DNA from 2 places in the Bradyrhizobium sp. CCBAU 45321 genome. Region 2 is predicted to be linked to the other one. Evidence: predicted binding sites of a transcription regulator. Region 2 holds the regulator's gene; the other holds the start of a gene.
The links. The regulator LexA, encoded in region 2, represses DNA repair genes until DNA is damaged. The targets are predictions, from matches to a motif close to TGTTCNNNNTGTGTTCNG.
Positions count from the first base shown of each region.

Region 1: a site for LexA is predicted at 2,468-2,485, ahead of ACM43_RS24020 (YifB family Mg chelatase-like AAA ATPase). Genes of this name have one in related genera too.

Region 1 covers NZ_LFKZ01000126.1:134,020-138,040, forward strand. The annotation lists gene ACM43_RS24010 (PAS domain-containing hybrid sensor histidine kinase/response regulator) at 1-86, opposite strand, end outside; gene ACM43_RS24015 (hypothetical protein) at 295-762, opposite strand; gene ACM43_RS24020 (YifB family Mg chelatase-like AAA ATPase) at 872-2,410, opposite strand; gene ACM43_RS24025 (PilZ domain-containing protein) at 2,640-2,885, shown strand; gene ACM43_RS24030 (tetratricopeptide repeat protein) at 2,966-3,763, shown strand; gene ACM43_RS24035 (AAA family ATPase) at 3,857-4,021, opposite strand, start outside.
Region 2 covers NZ_LFKZ01000014.1:44,060-48,080, forward strand. The annotation lists gene ACM43_RS01885 (hypothetical protein) at 112-546, opposite strand; gene lexA (transcriptional repressor LexA) at 932-1,633, opposite strand; gene ACM43_RS01895 (molybdopterin molybdotransferase MoeA) at 1,810-3,018, opposite strand; gene ACM43_RS01900 (hypothetical protein) at 3,238-3,441, opposite strand; gene ACM43_RS01905 (HAD family hydrolase) at 3,600-4,021, opposite strand, start outside.

The DNA.
Region 1 (4,021 bases), on a different contig from region 2:
ATGAAGGAGCGTATCGCGAAGGCGAGCCTCGGATGCCGTCGCCTGAAACGACGCATGCGCACCTTGATCCGGAACGTCCGACCCATCGCAACCGACCCTTGCCTGAAATCCCCGCCGCCGCGTGCGACGATGGCCCGCCGACCTTGCGAACAAATTGCGGCGGTGGCGCCGCCTCCCAACAGGGTTGACGAGACGTTAACGGGTCAGAGCATGATCCGGAAAAGTGTGCAGCGGTTTTCCTTCGCGACAAACGCGGGACGCGTTTGCGCGGAGATCATGCTCAAACACAAAGCTCTAAAGCGATGCCGCCTGGAAGCGGCCGTGGCCGCCGCGGGCGCCGACGATCAGCGCAGCCGCCTCGCGCGGCGAGAACGTCTTTGAGCGCACATAGATGCGGTAATCCGCCGGTCCTTCGCTGGAGAGATAGACCACCTGGCCGCCGTCGACCGGCTGCGCGGCGATCGAGACGAGACGTGTCGAAGGGCTGGCCTGGCAGGTGTCAGGCTCGGAGCCGAGGCCGTCGTCGACCACGGCGAAATCCGCGGCGTCGGCATCCTCGGTGATCTGGACCCGCACCGTGGCCTGCGCGGGATCGTCGGTGAAGGCGACATGCACGCCGGCGGTCCAGAACAGCGAGGTGAGCTCGACCGATGTGTCGCCCAGCGCGATGCAGGGATGCGACACCGATCCGATCTCGGCGCGGGCGAACACCGCAGCCGCCAGCACGGGAACAGCCGAGGCCAGGAACTTGAAACGCAACATGACGCTCTACTCGCTAGGCCCCGGGGAACTCACAACCGAAACGCGTCGGGCCTTATGGTTTGCAGAGCGTAAAGGAAAGTCGTTACCGCCGGGTTGATGCGCGGAATGATCAAGCCAGCTGGCGCACATCCTCCGCGAGTGCGCGGTAGGACAGCGCTTCGGCGAGGTGCAGCCGGCCGATCTTGTCGGCATGGTCGAGGTCGGCCAGCGTGCGCGCCACCCGCAGCACGCGGTGATAGCCGCGCGCCGACAGGCGCATGGTCTCGGCGGCGTCGCGCAGCAGCTTCTGACCCTGCGCGTCCGGCTTTGCGATCTCCTCCAGCACGGAAGCGGGGGCTTCGGCATTGGTGCGGACATGGGGCAGGCCTGCATCCGCATAGCGCGCCAGCTGGATGTCGCGCGCCGCCGCCACGCGGGCGGCGACCTCGGCCGATCCTTCCGACGGCGGCGGTAGGATCAGGTCGGCGGCCGTCACCGCCGGCACTTCGATGCGCAGATCGATGCGGTCCATCAAAGGACCGGAGATGCGCGCCTGGTAATCGCCGGTGCAGCGGTCGATACGGCCGCGCTTGCAGGCATAGCCGGGCTCGAACGCATTGCCGCAGCGGCAGGGATTCATCGCCGCGACCAGCATGAAGCGGGCAGGGTAGGTGACGCGGTGATTGGCGCGCGACACCGCGACCTCGCCGTTCTCCAGCGGCTGGCGCAGCGAATCCAGCACGCGCGGATCGAACTCCGGCAATTCGTCGAGGAACAGCACGCCCTGATGCGCCAGCGAGATCTCGCCGGGCTTGGCGCGCGCGCCGCCGCCGGTGAGCGCGGCCATGCTGGCGGAATGGTGCGGCGAGCGGAACGGGCGCCGCGCCGTCAGCGCGCCGCCTTCGATCTCGCCGGCGACCGAGGCGATCATCGAGACCTCGAGCAGCTCGCTCGGCGAGAGCGGCGGCAAGATCGAGGGCAGGCGCGCGGCCAGCATCGATTTGCCCGCGCCCGGCGCGCCGATCATGAGCAGGTGGTGCCCGCCGGCGGCCGCGATCTCCAGCGCGCGCTTGGCGCTTTCCTGGCCCTTGATGTCGCGCAGGTCGAGCGTCGAGGCGGCGGCCTCGTGCACCTTCGGCGTCGGCCGCGACAGCACCTGGGTGCCCTTGAAATGGTTGGCGATCTGGATCAGCGAGTGTGCGGCAATGATCTGGATGTCCGGGCTCGCCCACGCCGCTTCGGAGCCGCAGGACGCCGGGCAGATCAGGCCTTCCTCGCGCATATTGGCGCCGATCGCGGCGGGAAGGACGCCGGCCACCGGCGCGATCGAGCCGTCGAGGCCGAGCTCGCCGAGCACGGTGAAGCCGGTCAGCGCATCCGGCGGGATGGCGCCGATCGCGGCCATCAGCCCGAGCGCGATCGGCAGGTCGTAATGGCTGCCCTCCTTCGGGAGGTCGGCCGGGGCCAGATTGACGATGATCCGCCGCGCCGGCAGCGCCAGCCCCGAGGCGATCAGCGCCGAGCGCACCCGCTCGCGCGCCTCTGACACTGCCTTGTCCGGCAGGCCGACGATGGCAAAGGCCGGCAGGCCGGGCGCGACCTGCACCTGCACGTCGACCGCGCGGGCCTCGATCCCCTCAAAGGCGACGGTAGAAACCCGCTGAACCATGCCGAACCAGCCTGCCCATTGCTGCAATTAGGGGTAGCAGAGCGCGGCCGTTTCCGCAAGAACAATACGGGAACAATCGCCTGGCGGCCCAGTCAAATCCTAACCAGGCGTAAACGCGGTCCCGACACTACGTCTCGAATGCCACCTCCTCTCCTCAGCACATTCCAACGAATGTCCGCTACTCCTAGGGCTGCGGGATGGGCCGTGGTCTAACGGGTGAACAGTTCAAATGCTTGCAAATCGCCGGAGAAGCGAACGTCGGGTGTGCAGCCGCCTCGCCAAGATCCATTTTGGCGCGGGCTCGCTGCCGCGGGATTGCACGATCACGGATATTTCGGATGGCGGCGTGAAAGTGGTGGCGGAATTTCTGGAAGTGCCGCCGCAATTCACCATCATCTTCGCGCCTGATTATTCCCGCCAATGCCGCCTGCGCTGGCGCATCGGCTGCGAGTTCGGTGCCGAGTTCGTCGACTGAACCTCAACAGACGCGCCTCCTTAACGGGACTTTAGCGTTAATCGGTAAGCATCTCTGATCAGTTGCCGAGTGATCAGAGTATGCCCAAGCGTTCGTTCCTCGCCTTTCCCCCGGCGGGATATCTGTGTTCCGCCGTCCTGATCCTCGCCCTCGGCGGCTGTCAGACGGCCGGCATCGACGACGTCACCGGTGCGCTCGGCGGCAAGCGGGAGTCCGCCGCCAAGCTTGACGGCAAGTCCGACAGCAAGGCCGACCCCACGCCGGAGATGGACGCACTTCGCGAGCGTTATCGCGCCAAGCCGAGCGATCCCGCCATTGCTCTCGAATACGGCAAGGCGCTGCGTGGCAGCGGCCAGCGCGCGCAGGCGGTCGCAGTGCTGGAGCAGGCCGTGCTCGCCCGTCCCGGCAACAAGGCGCTGCTCGCCGGCTACGGCCGCGCGCTCGCCGACAACGGCAATTTCCAGCAGGCCTTCGACGTCCTCGGCCGGGCGCATTCGCCCGAGGATCCCGATTGGCGCATCCTGTCGGCGCAGGGCGCTGTGCTCGACCAGCTCGGCCGCAACGAGGAAGCCCAGCAATATTACGCCGCGGCGTTGAAGATCGTGCCGAACGAGCCGACCGTGCTGTCCAATCTCGGCCTGTCCTACATGCTGCAGAATAATCTATCGAAGGCCGAACAGGTGCTCGGCCGCGCCCATCAGCGCAATCAGAACGATGCGCGGGTCCGCGCCAATCTGGCGCTCGTGCTGGGATTGCAGGGTCGCGAGGCCGAGGCCGAAATCCTCGTCAAGGCAGATCTGCCGCCGGACCAGGCCGAGGCCAAAGTCGCGGCGCTGAAGCAGTTGCTGGCGAAAAAGCAGCAGCGGGCGGACAGGTAGTCCGCCCTAGAGCATGATCCCGACCCGAAGGGCCGCGTCAGCGCAAAGTGTGAAGCGGTTTTCCGAAAAGATCATGCTCAAATAAGCCGCGCCCTACGACGCCTTGCGATGCGGGGCCGAGCTGCGTCCCGACTTGCCCTTCAGCTTCTTCAAAAGCGGCTCGAGCAGCGAGCGCTTTGGCTTCTTCACCTCGCCGCGGCCGGCGAGGCGGTTCGCCATGTTCTGAAACAGAACGGTGGTGCGGTGGGTCCTGGAGAC
Region 2 (4,021 bases):
CGGCGGCGGGCTCGCCGATCGAATGTCCTGAAACAAAAACCCACCGGGCTCGCCGGCCTCGGCCGGCGACGGCAATTTCAATCCCGGGCTCGGCCTTTCGGCCGAAGGGCGTCAGCCGATCGGCAGGCGCGTGATCGTGGGCCGCGTGTCGGCGACGGTCTGCGGCTTGTGCTCGCGCTCGGGGGCCGGCTGCGTCACCGGCAATTGCAGCACGGTCGCGCGCTGGCCTTCGACGAGCTGCGTCACCAGCACATATTTGCCGTCGGGAAATTCGATCGCGTCATGATGGCGATCGGGAATGTGCGGGTCGATCTTGCCGAACTTGCCGACGCGAGAGTTCACGGTGCGCGTCCAGATCCAGCGGTTGTCGTAGCGGACGTCGTCGGCGAAAGCGAGCTCCGTTCCCGGCAGCAGACAGACCGCGACGGAGGGATCGGCTTCAGAAGCGAAGCCGCGCGTCGAGGTGCCGCGGAAGGTTGTCGTGACGATCGTCTCGCCGACTACGGCGGGGCGCGTCGCGACGGCATGCAAGCTGTAGTCACACATCGGGTGCTCCTCATGCTGGGATAGCGACCCGCGTCTCTTTCGAGGCGCAGGCCTCTATCAGAGTGGAAGCATACAACGCTCTGCTCGGTTATGGGCAAATCTGCGGCTCGCGTTCGCAGCACGCGATCACATTATCTTTCCCGGATTCGATAGGAACAAACCTCGCGTCCTTGCATTCGGCCGGAGCTATCAGCACTGCCGGCACAACTCTACCGGCGAAGCAGAAATGGCTGCGCGCCTGCGCGGGCGAATGTCGCGCGGGAAGATGGACCGGACAGCCGGCGCAGAACCAGAGAAACCGTCCAGCCGGAGCGGACAAGTATCCGCTCCGATCCTGGATCGCCGATGCCGATCGAAGCGCGCGCGGCGCTTGAGACTTCCGGTATCAGTACTTCCGGTAAAGCCCGATCAACTTGCCCTGGATCTTCACGCGGTTCGGCGGAAGAATGCGGACCTCGTAGGCGGCATTGGCGGGCTCGAGCGCGATCGAGGCGCCGCGGCGGCGGAAGCGCTTGAGCGTGGCCTCCTCGTCGTCGATCAATGCCACCACGATGTCGCCGGTATTTGCGGTCTCGTTGCGCTGGATCAGCGCCATGTCGCCGTCGAGGATGCCGGCCTCGACCATCGAATCGCCGCGCACTTCGAGCGCGTAGTGCTCGCCCGAGCCGAGCATGTCCGGCGGCACGCTGATGGTGTGGCTGCGGGTCTGCAGTGCCTCGATCGGCGTGCCGGCGGCGATGCGGCCCATCACGGGCACCGCGACCGGGCGCTCGCCCTCGTCCGCGGGCGGGCTGGAGCTCGCGCGCACCTTGCCGAGATTGCCCTCGATGACGCTCGGGGTGAAGCCGCGGCGATTGCCGGCGGCGGCCTGGAGCTCGGGCAGCTTGATCACCTCGATGGCACGGGCACGGTTGGGCAGGCGGCGAATGAAGCCGCGCTCCTCGAGCGCAGTGATCAGGCGATGGATGCCTGACTTCGAGCGCAGGTCGAGCGCATCCTTCATCTCGTCGAAGGACGGCGGCACGCCGCTTTCCTTCAGACGCTCGCTGATGAACCGCAGAAGCTCGTATTGTTTGCGCGTCAACATCTCGACCAAAGTCCCCCGGTTGATGTCGTTCGATTCCGAGACGATGAAGTCGGCAATAAGCCGCTACATCCTCGAAACAAATCATGAACGGACACTATATGTTCGATATGTGTTCCGCAACTGCTTAATTTATGGTGAACGCGGCCAAACTCGCGGAATGCGTGTGGCTGGGCGGCTCAGACGGGCAGCCGGAGCACCTCGCAAGGCGTCCCTGCCTCGGCCTTCGGCGCGAACGGTGCACGCACGAGAAGTACCTGTGCCGCAGCGAGATTCGCAAGCAGGGAGGAGTCCTGATGGCTGACGGGAAGGGCGACGCGCGTGCCGTCGTCGCGCACCTCCAGCCGCGCACGCAGATAATCCTCGCGCTGGTCGTTGGCGGCGAGATCGCGGCCCAGCACGGCGCGCTCGCGCTGATGATGAATCGCTGAACGGCCCGACAGGGCGCGAATCAAGGGCACCATGAACAGGAAGGCGCACACGTAGGACGACACGGGATTGCCGGGCAGGCCGATCACGCGCATCGCGCCTAGTCGACCGTGCATCATCGGCTTGCCGGGCCGAATCGCGATCTTCCAGAACGCCATCGCGATGCCTTCGCCCTTGAGCGCCTGCTGGACCAGGTCGTGGTCGCCGACCGACGCACCGCCGGTCGTGATCAGGATGTCGGCGCCGCTCTCGCGCGCGCTGCGGATGCCGGCGGACGTCGCCTCCAGCGTATCGGCGGCAATTCCGAGGTCGATGGTCTCGGCGCCCTCGCTGCGGGCGAGCGCATGCAGGGCATAGCCGTTGGAATAGACGATCTGGCCACGACCAGGCGTGGTGCCTGGCATCACGAGCTCGTCGCCGGTGGCGAGAACGGCAACCCTCGGGCGGCGGATGACGGCGAGATGCGGATGATTCATTCCGGCGGCAAGGGCGAGATCGCGCTCGGTGAGACGGATTCCCTTGCGCAGCAGCACGTCTCCTTCGCGGAAGTCGACGCCTGCAGGGCGGATGTGCCGGCCGAAAATGGCGGCTTCCTTGATCGTGACATGTTTGCCGTCGGCAGCCGTGTCCTCCTGGATCACGACGGCATCGGCGCCGTCGGGAACGACGCCGCCGGTGAAGATCCGCACGGCTTCGCCGGGGCCGACGCTTCCCGCGAACGGCCGGCCCGCCGCGACCTCACCGACGACGGTCAACCTCGAATCGTATGCCGCGTCCGCCGTGCGCACGGCATAGCCGTCCATCGCCGACATCGCCTCCGGCGGCTGCGTGCGCCGCGCCGCGACATCGCGGGCGAGCACACGATGGTAGGCCTCGTCGAGGCAAACCATCTGTTCAGCCAGCGGCTCGACGCCGGCCAACACCGCGGCAAGCGCGTCAGAAACCGGCATCAGGGCCACGGGCGAACTCCTGCTGAGCACATCAGTCAATGGGCGGCGAGAGTTCTAGCCGAGTGCAGGCGTGAGGCAAAGCAGCACGCGGGATGATTTATCCTGCGTGATCGCGGGGTGGAGGAGGTCGGCTCAACTCCGCCGCGGCATGATGCGGAAGGCGAGACAGACCGGAACGAGGATTGCCATGGCAAGGACGAGAATGACGAGCGCCACGGCCAGCATCGGTCAACGCTCCGTCGGATCGCCTGGACTGAAATCCGCGACGTCGGGCGCCTTGGGACCCTGATCTTTGTCGGGCAGCGGATCGGCCTGGGATTTCAGGTCGGCGGCCTTGCTGATCAGCTTGGCGGAGAGGTCAGAATCCGAGGTGGTTCTAGCGAATTCGAGCAGGAGAGAGGCTTGCTTGGTGAGATAGGTCTTGCCCAGCACGTCGATCAGTCCAATGTAGAAGTCCCAACGGACTCATGAGTCCGAAAGGTGGTATTCCGTTCCCGGAACTCTGTATAAAAATGCACAAAGTGATCAGGTTCCACAATTTCAGCAGTTTTTGTTCCGGCAAGTGAGCGCGCTCCGGGCTTTCCCGCGGCTCAGATCCCCAGTGCTTTCAATGCGTTCCCGACATCGCGCGGCGAGGTGACATGCACGGCGGTCAACCCCCGCGCCCGCGCTCCCTCGATGTTCTCGGCGAGGTCGTCGAAGAACACGATGCGCTCGGCCGGCACGCCGATCGCCGCCACGACATGGTCGAAGGCCTCGGCATCCGGTTTGCGCAGGCCGATGCTGGAGGACAGATACAGCTCGCGGAAATGGCCGAGCAGACCGGCATATTCCTTCGAGAAATAGTCGACGTGCGGCCGATTGGTGTTGGAGAAGGCATAGAGCGGCATCTGCTTCGCCGCCCGCGGCAGCAGCTCGGCGATATCAGGCATCTCGCCGGCGAAGATCGCGTTCCAGCCTTCCAGGAATTGCGCATCCGAGATGCCGATCCCGAGCGAGGACCGCAGCGAGG